3 regions of the Actinomadura coerulea genome follow, and region 2 is predicted to be linked to each of the others. Evidence: riboswitches for the same ligand, from Rfam matches in the RefSeq annotation. Region 2 holds a riboswitch; each other region holds the start of a gene.

Region 1 (4,655 bases), 6.4 Mb from region 2:
CGACGCGTCTGGTCGACTCCCTCCGGCAGAACGGAACCGGCCGGGCCGGCGCCGCGGTCTGATCAGGAGAACGGAGAGGAGCTGGTCGCGATCGAACTCGTGGTGGTGGGGGCGGCGATCCTCGCGAACGGGCGGCTGCTGGCCGCCCAGCGCGCCGAGCCGCCGCACATGGCGGGCGGCTGGGAGCTCCCCGGCGGCAAGGTCGACCCCGGAGAGTCGGACGAGGACGCCCTGGTACGCGAGTGCCACGAGGAACTGGCCGTGAAGGTCCGCCTCGTCCGCCGCGTAGGCGGCGACTGGCGCCTCAGCGAGCGCGCCCTCCTCCGCGTCTGGACGGCCGAACTACTAGAGGGCGAGCCCCGGCCCCTGGAGCACCTGGAACTCCGCTGGCTGGCCCCCTCCGAGCTCCACACCGTCCCCTGGCTCCCCGGCGACCGCCCGGTAATAGACCTCCTAGCCGCCCAAGGCCTCACCTAGCTGAGCCTGGCCACAGACGCGCTGACCTCAGCCACCTCCGCGACCCCGCAACGACCTCATGGTTGCGATCGCGTCCGAAGGCAGGTTCGAGCGAAGCGAGAACCTGATCGCGCAGCGAGCCGCCGGGCGAGACGGAGCGATGCCAGCGATCGCCCAGCTTTTCGACGATGGAGGGCCGCCCAGGCCCGAAGGAGGAGAGAAAGCTAAATCCTGTTCGCGCCGGCGTAGTCGGAGCGGTCGGAGAGTTTGGAGATTTTGACCACGTCGCCGGTCTGGGGGGCGTGGAGGTACTTGCCGTCTCCCAGGTAGATGCCCATGTGGTGCAGGTTGCTGCCGAAGTACACCAGGTCGCCGGAGCGGAGGGCGCCGCGGGGGATCTTCGTTCCCATGGCGAACAGGTCGCCGGTGTAGTGGGGGAGGCCGGGCTTGCCGACCTGGGCGTAGGCCCAGACGACGAGGCCGGAGCAGTCGAAGCTGCTCGGTCCGGCGGCGGCCCAGACGTAGGGGGAGCCGAGCTTGGTGAGGGCCTTGCGGGCCATCTTGGCGGGCAGGCCGGAGCCCTTGACGGTGGCGGTGAGGCCGGTGCGCGGGTCGCTCGCGTGGGTGGTGGTCAGCTTGTCGAGGCGCTTCATCACCTCGGAGACCTTGGTCTTGGCCGCCTCGCGCGCCTGCTTGGCGTCGTCCCAGGCCTTCTTGACCTGCGCGGTCTTCGCCTTCGCGGTGCGCTCCGCGGCGTCGGCCTGGTCGATCTGCTTCTTCAGGGCGAGGACGGCGGTGGCCTGGCTCTGCGCCAGGTAGGCGCGGTCGGACAGGCCCTCGGCGGAGGCGCCGGAGCCGAAGAGGACGTCGGGGCCGCCGGCCATGTAGTTCGCGGCGGCCAGGCTGCCGAGCTTCTGGCGGGCGGGCTCGGCGAGGGCGCGCAGCCGCTCGGCCTCCTTGGTGGCGTCCCGCTCGGCCTTGCGGGCCTTGGTGAACTCCACGCGGGCCTTGTTGAACTTCTCCGTGAGGATCTCGGCCTCTTCGTTCAGCGCGTCGAGGCTTTTGCGCAGGCCCTTCTCCGTCGTCGGCGTGGGGCTCGGCGCCGAGGGCGCGGAGGCCGGCCGGAACGGCTGGGCGGCGTGGGCGAGGTCCGGCGCGGTGGCGCCGAGGCCGATCAGGAGCAGGGTGGCGGTGGCGGTGGGCAGAACGCGACGCCGCCGGTGGGAATCCGGAGCCAAGCCGGTGCTCTCCTCTCCTCGTACGCCTACCGGGTTAGCTGACGGGTTTGGGCCAGGAGTCGCCCTACGACGAGCGTCGATTCACCCCGAGGGTGGTGGGTCCCCGGTTCTCCCGCGGGAGATTCGGCGTCCCGGCCGCAGTCCCTGGGGGCGGAACTCCAGACGACCGGATCTCGGGCAGATTACAAAGGATGCGCAAAGTTGGCCAATCGAGGTCCGTGTGACGAGTGGTACGAACGACTCGGAGTGGGTGGTACGCCCGGCCAAGTAGAATGGGACCGGCCGCACGTCTGCGGCGACTCCCGAACTCTCACGCAAGGCGAACCCGCATGCCCATCTCCACGCGCGACGACCTCCGTAACGTCGCGATCGTCGCCCACGTCGACCATGGCAAGACGACGCTGGTCGACGCCATGCTCTGGCAGTCCGGGGCCTTCCGCGAGAACCAGGACGTCGACGACCGCGTGCTCGACTCCAACGACCTGGAGCGCGAGAAGGGGATCACGATCCTCGCGAAGAACACCGCGGTCCTGCACAACGGCCTGACGATCAACATCATCGACACCCCGGGGCACGCCGACTTCGGCGGCGAGGTCGAGCGCGGCCTGTCCATGGTGGACGGCGTCGTCCTGCTGGTGGACGCCAGCGAGGGCCCGCTCCCGCAGACCCGGTTCGTGCTGCGCAAGGCACTCGCCGCGCGGCTGCCGGTGATCCTGGTCGTGAACAAGACCGACCGCCCCGACGCGCGCATCGACGAGGTCGTGGACGAGACCTACGAGCTGTTCATGGACCTCGACGCCGACGAGGGCCAGATCGACTTCCCGATCGTGTACGCGTCCGGCCGCGCCGGGCGGGCCTCGCTCGACAAGCCCGCCGACGGCGCCATGCCCGGCAGCGACGACCTGGAGCCGCTGTTCAAGGTCATCACCGAGACGATCCCCGCGCCGGCCTACGACCCGGACGGCCCGCTCCAGGCGCACGTGACGAACCTGGACGCCTCCAGCTACCTCGGCCGGATCGCGCTGTGCCGGGTGCACGCCGGCACGATCAAGAAGGGCCAGCAGGTCGCCTGGTGCCGGCGCGACGGTAGCGTCGAGCGGGTGAGGATCACCGAGCTGATGATGACGGAGGCGCTCACCCGCAAGCCCGCGGACGAGGCCGGGCCCGGCGACATCATCGCGATCGCCGGCATCCCCGACATCATGATCGGTGAGACCCTCGCCGACCCCGACGACCCGCGCCCGCTGCCGCTGATCACGGTGGACGAGCCGGCGATCTCCATGACGATCGGCACCAACACCGGGCCGATGGCGGGCCGCGAGAAGGGCACCAAGGTCACCGCCCGGATGGTCAAGGACCGGCTCGACCGCGAGCTCGTCGGCAACGTCTCGATCCGGGTGCTGCCGACCGAGCGCCCCGACGCCTGGGAGGTGCAGGGCCGCGGCGAGCTGGCCCTGGCGATCCTGGTCGAGAACATGCGCCGCGAGGGCTACGAGCTGACCGTCGGCAAGCCGCAGGTCGTCACGCGGGAGATCGACGGCAAGAAGCACGAGCCGGTCGAGCGGCTCACCGTCGACATCCCCGAGGAGCACCTCGGCGCCGTCACGCAGCTGATGGCGGTCCGCAAGGGCCGCATGGAGCACATGACCAACCACGGCACGGGCTGGATCCGGATGGAGTTCCTCGTCCCGGCCCGCGGCCTGATCGGGTTCCGCACCGAGTTCATGACCGAGACGCGCGGCACCGGCATGGCGCACCACGTCTTCGAGGACTACGAGCCCTGGTTCGGCGAGCTGCGCACCCGTCCGTCCGGCTCGCTCGTGGCCGACCGGTCCGGCGCCGCCACCGCCTACGCGATCACGAACCTCCAGGAGCGCGGGACGTTCTTCGTCGGCCCGACCACCGAGGTGTACGAGGGCATGATCGTCGGGGAGAACTCCCGCTCCGACGACATGGACGTCAACATCACCAAGGAGAAGAAGCTCACGAACATGCGGTCGTCCACCGGCGACGAGCTGGAGCGGCTCACCCCGCCCCGCCTCCTGTCGCTGGAGGAGGCCCTGGAGTTCTGCCGCGAGGACGAGTGCGTCGAGGTAACCCCGGCCGCCGTCCGCATCCGCAAGGTCGTCCTGGACGCCAAGGAGCGCGAGCGCACGCGCGCCCGCACCAAGCGCGCCGGCTGAGCACCGGAACCCGAAAGGGGCGGCCCCGCGGTTCTCGGAACCGCGGGGCCGCCCCCTTTCTCATGTACGTGCCGTTCAGTTCAGCTGGACGGTGCCCGTGACGTCGGCGGCCAGGCGGAGCTGGTCGCCGTCGCGGAGCGGGGCGTCCACGCCGCGGGGGAGCCGCTCGCCGTTGACGAACGTCCCGTTGGTGGAGCCCTCGTCGCGCACCCAGGCCGTCCCGGACGGGTCGAGCCACACCGTCGAGTGGCGCCGCGACACGTTGTCGTACTGCGTGAACGTGGCCGCCACCGGCGACTGGCCCGCGTCGCGGCCGAGCACCAGGTGCTGGCCGACCGACACCTTGAGCTCGCCCGTGGGGAACTGGACGCGCAGGACGGGCGTGCCCTTCTGCGGCAGCGGGCGCAGGCACGAGTCGCACTGCGCGGCGCCCGGGTTGGCCAGCACCGCCTCGCAGTACGGGCACATGAACGCCGTGCTGTCGGGTGCGGGCGACCGCTGCTGGCCCTGGTTGTGCTCGTGCGGCAGCAGCGTCGCCTCGCGGCCGTGCGGCAGTTGCGGCGCCTGGCCTCCGTGCTGCGGCTGGCCCCCGTGTTGCGGCTGGCCCCCGTGTTGCGGCTGACCGTACTGGGGCTGGCCGTGCTGCGGCTGCCCGTGCTGCGGCTGACCGTACTGGTGGTCGGCCGGGCCGGGCTGCGGGGCGCCGTACTGCTGGCCCCCCTGCTCCTGCGGGGCTCCGTACTGCTGCTGCGGCTGGTACTGGTCCTGCGGCTGCTGC
Region 2 (4,655 bases):
CACCCGGTTGAACACGATGATCTTGGTGTTCCGGCCGGTCAGCGTCCGGCGCACGGCCCTGTCCAGCGCCCAGACCCAGTGCCGGGCCAGCCGGACCGGCCGGGACAGGGCGGCGCGGCGCGCGGCGGCGCGGGTGAGCCGCGCCCACGGGCCCTCCGTCTCCAGGGCGAACGCCAGGTGCCCGCCCTCGGTCACGTACGAGCGGAGCCGGTCCCCCGCGAACCGCGTCAGCCGCGGCCGGACGGGCAGCGAGACCCCGCCGAGCGACGGCGACCCGCGCCCCTCCCCGAGCCGGGTGACCACCTCCTCGCCGTCCACCCGGAGGCGCAGCCGGACGTCCCAGACCGGGTCGACGAACCCGAAAGGGCGGATCCTGCGGGCGGGGTCGAACTCGGCATGCCAGGTGAGCCGGTCGCCCTCGTGCCGCACGGCCGCCCGGACCCGCCCCTTCCGTGATCGGCGGCGCCGATCGCGGAATTCCAGCGTCCCGGCCAGCTCGGCTCCCCGCGGGATCCGCTCCAGCGGGTTCAGCACGTAGCCGGCCATGAGCACGCGGCCGCCGCGCGTCTCCAGCCGCGTGACGGTGTTCGCCGGGCGCAGCTCCCGCAGGGGCCGCACATGGAAGCCGAAGGACGTGACGTCCCGGACGCGGCGGCCGAGCGTCCCGCGCGGGCGCCCGGCCCCCCAGTAGACGCGCCCGTCCCGCTCCACCAGGCGGGCGCGCAGCTCGGGACGCTTCGCGGGGTCGTACTCGGCGGCGGCGAGCGCCCCCGCGTGGTCGCCCTCGCGGATCAGGTGCGCGGCGATCGCGGGCAGCGGGTTGGCCTGCTCGAAGACCCGCGGGTCCAGCTCGGCCAGGTAGCCGGCGGCCAGGTCGAGGAAGCGCGCCTGGTGGGCCGGGTCGCGGTCGCGCAGGTCGCGCAGGTACAGCACCAGGTCGTGGTTGACGAACTTGACGTCCTTGGCCCGCTGCAGGTCGTAGGCGCCGCGCAGCGCGAAGAGCATGTCGATGCGGCGGTGGATCTCCAGCCGGTCGGCGAAGTTGGCCAGCTCGGAGCGCCGGTTGGAGATCGACGGCGCCGGCGTCCGCTCCTTGACCAGCCAGTTGTAGACGCGGTGCGGGATCAGGGCGGTCCGTCCCGCCGCCAGGTAGGCCTCGGCGGTGAACAGCAGGTCCTCGTAGTGCAGCCCCTCGACGAACCGCAGGCCGTGCTCCTCCAGGAAGCCGCGCCGGTAGGCCTTGTTCGTCGAGAGGGTGTCGTAGAGGAGATCGGGGTTCTCGCTCAACGACCCGTAGACGGCGCTGTGCCGGTAGAGCCACGGGTACCAGGGCCGGACCCGCCCCTTGGCGCCCTCGGGCAGGTCGAGGAAGATCCGGTCGCAGAGCCCCGAGACCATGTCGGCGCCGGTGTCCTCGGCGGCGGCGAGGAGGTTGAGGCAGGCGTGCCGGTCCAGCAGGTCGTCGCTGTCGAGGAACATCACGTAGCGGCCGGTGGACGCCTCGATCCCGGTGTTGCGGGGACGGCCGCAGCCGCCGGAGTTGACCGGCAGGTGGACGGCCCGGATCCGCCCCGGGTGGGCCGCGGCGAGCCGGTCGGCCGCCTCGCCCGTCCCGTCGGTGCTCGCGTCGTCGACGATCACCGTCTCGACGCCGCCCAGCGACTGCGCCAGCGTCGAGGCCACCGCCCGTGGAAGCCTCCGGGCGTCGTTGTAAGCGATCACCACCACGCTGACATCCGGGCGCACCGCCATGGGCATCCCCCTCCGCAGACTCCGGCGTCCTGGATTCCTTTCCAGGAACTCCGCACTGAGGTCCAAGAGGGATCAAAGGCTGTCAACGCTTAGCATTACCCACCGTCAACGGAGGCATTGGGCACGGCACCCCGGATCGCCAGAAGGCGCCCGGCGGGAGCCGGGCGCCTTCGTGAAGCGTGCGCCTTCTCGGGCGGTGTCGGGTCAGCGGGCGTAGTCGGGGTAGCCGTAGCCGACGACCTGCGACTTCTCGCGGACCTTCTTCTGCACCGCATTGTCGGTGTTGCCCTCGATGGTGGTGATGCTGCCGTTGCCGTTGTCCTTGACGACGATGCCGACGTGGTCGATGTCACCGATGCCGGCCTTGGAACCGTCCTGCCAGTCGAAGAACACCACGGCACCGGGCTTGGCTGTGTGGCCCCAGCGGTCGGTCTGCTTGAACCAGCTCGCGTGCTGGACGGTATAGGCGTCCCAGCCCATGTTCTTGACGCCTGTCTGGGCGCCGAGCCAGGAGACGAACATGTTGCACCACTGGGCGCCGTTGTACTCCTTGACCGAGAAGCCGCCGTCGCGCTTGGCGGTGGCCTTGGCCTGCGGAGTCGAGACGAACCACTTGTGGTACTTGGTCTGGCCGCCCTTGCCCTCACGGACGCCGACCTGCTTCTCCGCCAGCTTGATCACTTCGGCGGGCTTGACCGCGTGCGGGGGGACCTTGAAGCCCTCGCGCCGCGCCTCGGCCGCGACGTTCTGGGCCTTCACCGTCTTGGCGTGGGAGGAGTTGGTGTGAACGGCGGTGCCCTTCTCAGCGACCACCGCCGCCTGGGCGGAGGAGGTGTCGGCGACCGCACGGCCGCCGGCGAGGGGGTTGACCACCGAGAGCCCCACCGCACCCGCCAGGACCGCGCCGACGGCGACGCCGACGGCCTTGTCCTCGGGCGAGAGGCGGTTGAGCGAAAGTCGATCGAAAAGACCGGACATGCAGGGAATCTCCTTGTCTTCCATGGCGCCTACCGGGTTAGCTGACGGATTCGGGCATGGAAGCAGCCCTACGGCGCGACTCTCGGGCGCGCCGATTCACCCCAGAAACGTGGGTCCCCGGCTCCGTTCCGGTCACCGACCGGACGGACTCGGCCTCGCACCGCGCGAGCGGTGCAGGTATACGGATGTTCTCTCTGGCAGATCTTGATGAGGGGGCGCGCGTCGATTGGCGCGCATCGCGTGCGGATACCGCTCCGCGATCCTCGGCCGCGCATGGTGCGGCCGGTGGCAACGCATGGGACGCGTTGCGTGATTCGGGATCGAAGGTACCAACCTTCTCAAGAAAAGCAAACCAGGCATAAAGTAAAGTCTTGCCTGCTCAAAGCCCTCTCAAGAGACTCCCAACACCGGGGCCCCTCCGCGTCTTCCCGATCTTTGCCGAAGTGCCCCTGAAGCCCTTGCCCGCCGTACTTACCGGGCCTTCGGGAAAAGGTAAAGAAGATCGAATTAGGGGCGGGCGGCGTTCTCCGCCCGGCCGGCCCGCCACTCGCCCGCCCCGCGGGGTGAGGCACACGTCACACTCGGCGATCTTCGCTGGCCGGGCGTGCCCTTCGTCACCGCGAGGCCCCGGCGGTCACTCCATGTAAAGGGCGAAGAGCGTGGTGTCGTCCGCCGCCCGGTCGTGCTCCATCCGCGCCAGCACCTCGTCCAGCACCCGCTCGGGACGCGAGGAGGAGTCACGCAGAATGTGGGTCAGGCGGACGATCCGCTCGTCCAGGTCCGCGTCGCGGCGCTCCACCAGGCCGTCGGTGTAGAGGAAGAGCATGTCGCCCGACTTGAGCCCGGTGGTGATCGTCGTGTACTCCCAGCCGGGCATGGCGCCGAGCATCGGGTCGCGGACCACCTCTAGCGGGGCCGCCCGCCCGTCCCGGACCAGGATCGGCGGCGGATGGCCCGCGCACGTCCACTCCAAGAGGTGCCGGGCCGGGTCGTAGTGGGCGACGATGGCGGTGCCCGTCGCCGGCGGGTCCATCGCGCCGATCAGCTCGTTCAGCCAGCCGACCAGCCGTCCCGGGCGCTCCCCCGTACAGGTGAGGCCCAGCAGGCCGTTCCGGGTCCGCGCCATCGCCGCCGCCGCCGGCAGCCCGTGCCCGGCCGCGTCCCCGATCGCGAACATCGCCCGCCCGTCCTGGAACGCTTTGGTCGCGAACCAGTCGCCGCCGATGCGGGCCGTGCTCTCCGCCGCCATGCTCCGGATCGAGGTGCACATGCCCGGCAGCTGCTCGAGCTCGTCCTCGTCCGGCAGGATGGCCCGCCGCAGGGTCACCGCCACGCGCCGCTCCTGCGCCGTCCGCGCCTGCTGGCGCAGCATCTGCCGCCGGGTCTCGGCCAGCGCGCGCTCCACCCCGCGCCGCCGCGTGATGTCCTGCGACACGATGTTGATCGAGACGGGCAGCCCGGACTCCCCGAGCACGGGCTCGGCGAAGACCCACAGGTGGCGGGGTGTTCCGTCGTGGCCGATCACGCGGTGCTCCGCCTCCACCGGCTCGCGGCGCGAGAACATCGTCTGGACGGCCTCCTCGACCAGGGGCAGGTCGTCGTCGGCCACGACCTTCGGCAGGTCGTGCGGCATCGGCGGCACCTCGTCGGGAGACAGGCCGTAGTTGGCCAGCATCTGGGGCGTCCAGTCCGCCTCACCGGTGGCCAGGTCCCACTCCCCGAACCCGATCAGCGCGAGCCGCTCGACCCGCTCCAGCCGCCGCGCGATGCGGTCCTCGGCCAGGTGGTACCGCCACGTCACGCAGACCCCGGTCGGCACCCGCACGCACCGCACGCTCATCCGCGACGAGCGGGACAGCCCGCGCTGCGCGGTCGAGTACTGGATCGAGGAACGTTCCAACCGCGTCCCGGTGTCCAGCACCCGG
Region 3 (4,655 bases), 4.2 Mb from region 2:
CGGAGCACACGTCGGAGGCGTCCCGGTCGATCAGCACGACGCTCATGCCCGCGGCGCGCAGCCGGGAGATGTCGCGGGGGCCGATCCCGACCGGGATGACCAGGACCCCGGCGGCCTGCTGGTCGGCGAGCAGCTCCAGCAGGCGGCGCTCCTTGCGGGCGGAGTGGTCGCTGGACAGCCACAGGGCGTCGTGGCCCGCCGCGTTGAGCGCCGCCTCGGCGCCGCGCGCCACGTCGGTCGCGTAGGGGTTGGCGAGGTCCTCGACGAGGACGCCGAACGCCCGGCGCGGCTGGTCGCCGAACTCACCGGCGGTCCGCTCGGGGCCCGTGCGGAGCCGGCGCGCGGACTCGTTGCGGACGAATCCGAGCTCCTCGATCGCCGCGCGAACACGGTCACGGGTAGCTTCGGCCACGAGATCTGGCCGGTTTAGGACATTCGAAACGGTCCCAACTGAGACTCCAGCACGCCTCGCGACCTCACGGATACTGGTCTGTGGCAACTCGCTCCTCGTCCCGCTCCATGGGCGTTTTCCCAGGTAGTGGAGTTTGGCATGGCGGGGCGCCGAATGCACGGTCACACATGGTGAATGATCGGGCACGCAGCGTTCTTGACCGGCGCTTGACGGGCCGGATCCGGCCGCCTAGCGTTCCGAGCCGAAGCGTAGCTTGAAACGATTCACGATCTTCGTTCACTGCGAGGACCGGTGGGTTCGGCGAGAAGGGGCGGGCGGATGGCTGGCGATCACATCCCGTCTCCCTCGGCAGGCCAACGAGTGAATCGTCACCCGGAGTTCCCCCGTGCATCCCCGCAATCGGCCATGCGGCCACCTCCGGCCAAGCGCGCGAGACAGAAAAGGAATCCGATGATCTAAGTCCGGAACGGTCCGGACCCGGCAACCCAACGCGCGTACAGATCGAGGCCCAACCCGTGCCTGTGCAGCGGACGGCTGCATCCCCGCGGTCATCACCACGGACGAGGGAGGACGGAGTGGAAACAGCCACACTCGCACGTCGTGGCACCGACGATTTCGGGCTGAGCGAGGAAGAGATCCGGCTGCTCGCCCAGATCGCCAGCGGTGTCACCGCCGATGTGGCGGCACGCAAGCTGGAACTGAGCGCTCGGACCTTGCGGCGCCGGCTGCGGACGATCTGCGACCGGCTGGAGGTCAACACCCCTATCGAGGCCGTGGTGTGGGCGGCCCGGAGGCAGCTCATCTAGCTAAGCACCCCCGACGCTCGCCAGGGGACGGCGAGCGTCATCCGGAGAGAACGGCGGCTCATCCGAATTCCGTCCGACCCCGCAGCGGCGGCGCCCGCGCCCTGGCAGGTAGGTCCCTGCAGAAGGCGTCGCCGCGGACGGCGTTCGGGCCTGACGGCCACAGGCCCGCAGGTCCACGGATCCGCCCCGGCCTCCGGCGAGCACGACCCCACGAGACTCTCGGCCGGCGCACCCCCGGCTCGGCCGAGCCGGCCGGTGCCGGCGGTCAGTGGGGCGGCGGAGTCCTAGAGCCTGTCTCGAAGTAGTCTCCGACACGCGCGCGAACGCGTGACCTGGCCGGTGGAGCGAAGCCGGAGGCGAGCGGAGCCGAGCAGATCGCGAAGTGATGCCGCGTTCGTCCAGGCCCGGTCACGTAGCGGGCCGCCAGGCGAGCGAAGCGGGCCGGGACTGTGAAACGCAGCCTAGGCGACCCGGACGCCGCCGGCGAAGGGGCGCCCGTTCATGGAGGCGATCTTCACGACGTCTCCGGTGTGCGGGGCGTGCAGCATCTTGTCGCCGCCGATGTAGATCCCCATGTGGTGCAGGTCGGCGTGGAAGAAGACGAGGTCGCCCGGCTGAAGCTCGCCGCGCGACACGTGCGTCCCGGCGTTCCACTGGCTGCCGGTGTAGTGCGGCAGGTTGATGCCGACCTGCTTGTAGGCCCACATCGTCAGGCCGGAGCAGTCGAAGGTGCTCGGGCCGGCGGCGCCCCACACGTACGGGCGGCCGATCTTGCTCATCGCGTACCGGAGCGCCTGCGCGGCCTTGCCGGTGCCGATGACGGGCAGCTTGGCCAGCTGGGTCGGGTCCTTGTCGACGAGCTTGCCGCGGATCTTCTCGTAGGCGTCCGTGATCTTCGTGCGCTGCGAGTCGAGCTGCGTCTTCAGGTCCTTCACCTGCTTGGCGCGGGCCTCGGCCGACTTGCGGGCCCGCTGGGCGGACTGCATGGCCTGCATCAGCCCGAGCACCTGGGTGCTGTCCTGCTTGGCGAAGTAGTGGAGGGTCGCGGCCTGGTCGAGGACGGACTGCGGGTCCTGGGAGGCGACGAACGACACCGCGGGGTCGGAGCCGCCCTGCATGTAGCTCGTCGCGGCGAGGGATCCGACCTTCTGGCGGAGCACCTCCAGCGCCTTCTCCTGCCGCTTGGCGTTCTCCGTGGCGACCTTGGCGGCGCGCTGCGACTGGGCGAGCCGGACCTTGAGCCCGTTGTACTGCTCGGTGAGCTGCTCCAGCTGGTCGGCGAGCTTGAGCGCCTTGGTGCGCAGCTCCTTGGCGGAGGGCTCGGGGTCGGCGTGCGCGACGGCGATCGCGTGCGGGGCGATCGCGTGCGGGGCGGTCGAGACGACGGCGAGCGCGCCGACCACGATGACCGCGCGCCCACGGAAGTGTGAAAGGGAAGCATGCCGCGATCGCTTCACGAATACTCCTCTCCTCAGCCGCCTACCGGGTGAGCTGACGGGTTGGGGCCGGAGCGGCCCGTCCGCGTCCGCGAGCGAACCGATCGCCCCGCGAAAGCGGATTCACCCCTCACGGTCGGTCGCTCAGGGGCGAATCCCCGAACGCTCCCGAAAGTGGGTCCCCGGCTCCTCGGGCGGCTGGCTGCGACCCGTGGGACTCGGCGGATCGGCCTCCGTCCTGCGGTGGGCCGATGTCAGCGCAGGACACTAACGGACCCCGCATTGGATGCCAACCAGAACATGCGAATTCGCAGGTCACGCGGCGCGGTGAACGAGGGAGGCGCCGGATGGGCCGCGCCCCGCGCCCCGTCCCGGGCCGCTTCTCGGGTGGACCCGGGGAGTGTCTAGTCCCTTTTATCTAGTCACTCGCGCGCGGTGCTCGGCGCTGGTGGGCGGGAGGGCGTTCCCTGGCGGGCCGAGACGTTCGATAATCTCGCCTGTTTGTGGAAGTCGTGATCCGGCGTGCCCGCACCGCCGACGTCCAGGAGATCCGCAGGCTCGTCGACCTGTACGCCGGGTCGGGGCGTCGCCTGCTGAAGAAGACGACCGTCAAGCTGTACGAGGACGTCCAGGAGTTCTGGGTCGCCGAGGACATCCAGCACGGGACGCCCGGGCCGGTCATCGGCTGCGGCGCCCTCCACATCATGTGGGAGGACCTCGCGGAGGTCCGCTCGGTCGCCGTGGACAAGGGATGCGAGGGACGGGGAATCGGGCACCGGATCGTGACCCGCCTCTTGGAGAACGCCCGTGAACTCGGCGTGCGAAGGGTGTTCTGCCTTACCTTCGAGGTGGAGTTCTTCGCTCGCCACGGCTTCCAGCAGATCCTGGGGACTCCGGTGTCGCCAGAGGTGTATGAGGAACTTCTCCGCTCCTACGACGAAGGCGTGGCAGAGTTCTTGGACCTCGACCGGGTCAAGCCGAATACGTTGGGCAACACCCGGATGCTGCTTCGCCTGGAGGACTGACCCTAATGAGCGATTCCCACCACCGCGGGGGGCCTTACCAGCCACAGCAGGGGCAGGGTTCCTACGGCCCGCCCCCTCCGTACCAAGGTTCTCAGTGGCAGCAACCACAGCAGCAGTCGTCCCAGCAGCAGTGGCAGCAACAGCCACAGGAGCAATGGCAGACGCAACAGCAGCAGTGGAACCAGCAGCCCGGCTATGACGACTACGGCTCGTACGACGACGGCGGTGATGTGTCGCTGGCGCCGATCCACCGTAGGGCGGGCGCGCGAATCATTGACAACGCGCTCGTCGCGGTCTTCGGGTTCGCCCTCGTCCTGCCGGTGACGATCGGCGCATTCGGTCTGGGCAAGCCGGGCAGCAAGACCGAGGACGAGGGGGGCGTGTGGAACTGGCCCATCATCTTCACCCTCTTCTGCGTCCTGTCTGTGCTTCCGTTCATCTATGAGGCCGTGCAGTTGTCCATGTGGGGGCGCACGCTGGGGAAGCGCGTTCTGGGCCTCGGGGTCGTGCAGGCGAGGCCCGCGGGCACCCCGATCACCACGACGCAGGCTGTCTGGCGCGCCGGGATCACTCACGTCGGCTACCAGCTAGGCGTTTTCTTCTTCCTCGTCTTGGCGGTGATGGTCTGGGACTACGCCGCGTACGGGATGGTGCTGGTCTGGGCGGGCGCGCTGATGGCCTACCTGTGGGCGATCTGGGACCAGCCTCTGCATCAGTCGCTGCACGATCGCTTCGCCGGCACTCTCGTCATTGACGAGCGGGTCGGATATGACGAGTCCGAGTACTCCGAGTACGCGGGCTAAGGCCACGATGGCGGCACCGCTCGCCGAGCCGGGGCAGAGGCTCCTGGCACGCGTAGTCGACACGCTCGTCGTCGGCGTCCCCGTCGTTCTCGTCGTCCGCGAACTGGTGTCCGGGCACACGGCGGACGTTGTCGCTCCGTCCGCCGTGGCCGGATGCATGCTGCTGTACGAGG

The links. Region 2 has a riboswitch for cyclic di-AMP ahead of BKA00_RS05760 (CHAP domain-containing protein). Riboswitches for the same ligand answer to the same signal wherever they lie in the genome.
Region 1: it holds a riboswitch for cyclic di-AMP, as region 2 does, so the genes downstream of both, BKA00_RS35295 (C40 family peptidase) here and BKA00_RS05760 (CHAP domain-containing protein) in region 2, are expected to answer to the same signal.
Region 3: it holds a riboswitch for cyclic di-AMP, as region 2 does, so the genes downstream of both, BKA00_RS40580 (C40 family peptidase) here and BKA00_RS05760 (CHAP domain-containing protein) in region 2, are expected to answer to the same signal.

What each region holds. Positions count from the first base shown of each region.
Region 1 covers NZ_JACHMQ010000001.1:7,602,741-7,607,395, forward strand. Annotated here, with positions in the region: gene BKA00_RS35285 (Mut7-C RNAse domain-containing protein) at 1-62, shown strand, start outside; gene BKA00_RS35290 (NUDIX domain-containing protein) at 91-477, shown strand; gene BKA00_RS35295 (C40 family peptidase) at 681-1,694, opposite strand; cyclic di-AMP (ydaO/yuaA leader) riboswitch at 1,702-1,833, opposite strand; gene typA (translational GTPase TypA) at 2,024-3,877, shown strand; gene BKA00_RS35305 (FHA domain-containing protein) at 3,953-4,345, opposite strand; gene BKA00_RS35310 (hypothetical protein) at 4,397-4,655, shown strand, end outside.
Region 2 covers NZ_JACHMQ010000001.1:1,227,367-1,232,021, reverse strand. Annotated here, with positions in the region: gene BKA00_RS05765 (bifunctional glycosyltransferase/CDP-glycerol:glycerophosphate glycerophosphotransferase) at 1-1,752, opposite strand, end outside; gene BKA00_RS05760 (CHAP domain-containing protein) at 1,957-2,730, opposite strand; cyclic di-AMP (ydaO/yuaA leader) riboswitch at 2,742-2,895, opposite strand; gene BKA00_RS05755 (SpoIIE family protein phosphatase) at 3,365-4,655, opposite strand, start outside.
Region 3 covers NZ_JACHMQ010000001.1:5,442,585-5,447,239, reverse strand. Annotated here, with positions in the region: gene BKA00_RS25030 (LacI family DNA-binding transcriptional regulator) at 1-571, opposite strand, end outside; gene BKA00_RS25025 (transcriptional regulator) at 988-1,218, shown strand; gene BKA00_RS40580 (C40 family peptidase) at 1,680-2,675, opposite strand; cyclic di-AMP (ydaO/yuaA leader) riboswitch at 2,679-2,888, opposite strand; gene BKA00_RS25015 (amino-acid N-acetyltransferase) at 3,158-3,679, shown strand; gene BKA00_RS25010 (RDD family protein) at 3,685-4,482, shown strand; gene BKA00_RS39200 (RDD family protein) at 4,490-4,655, shown strand, end outside.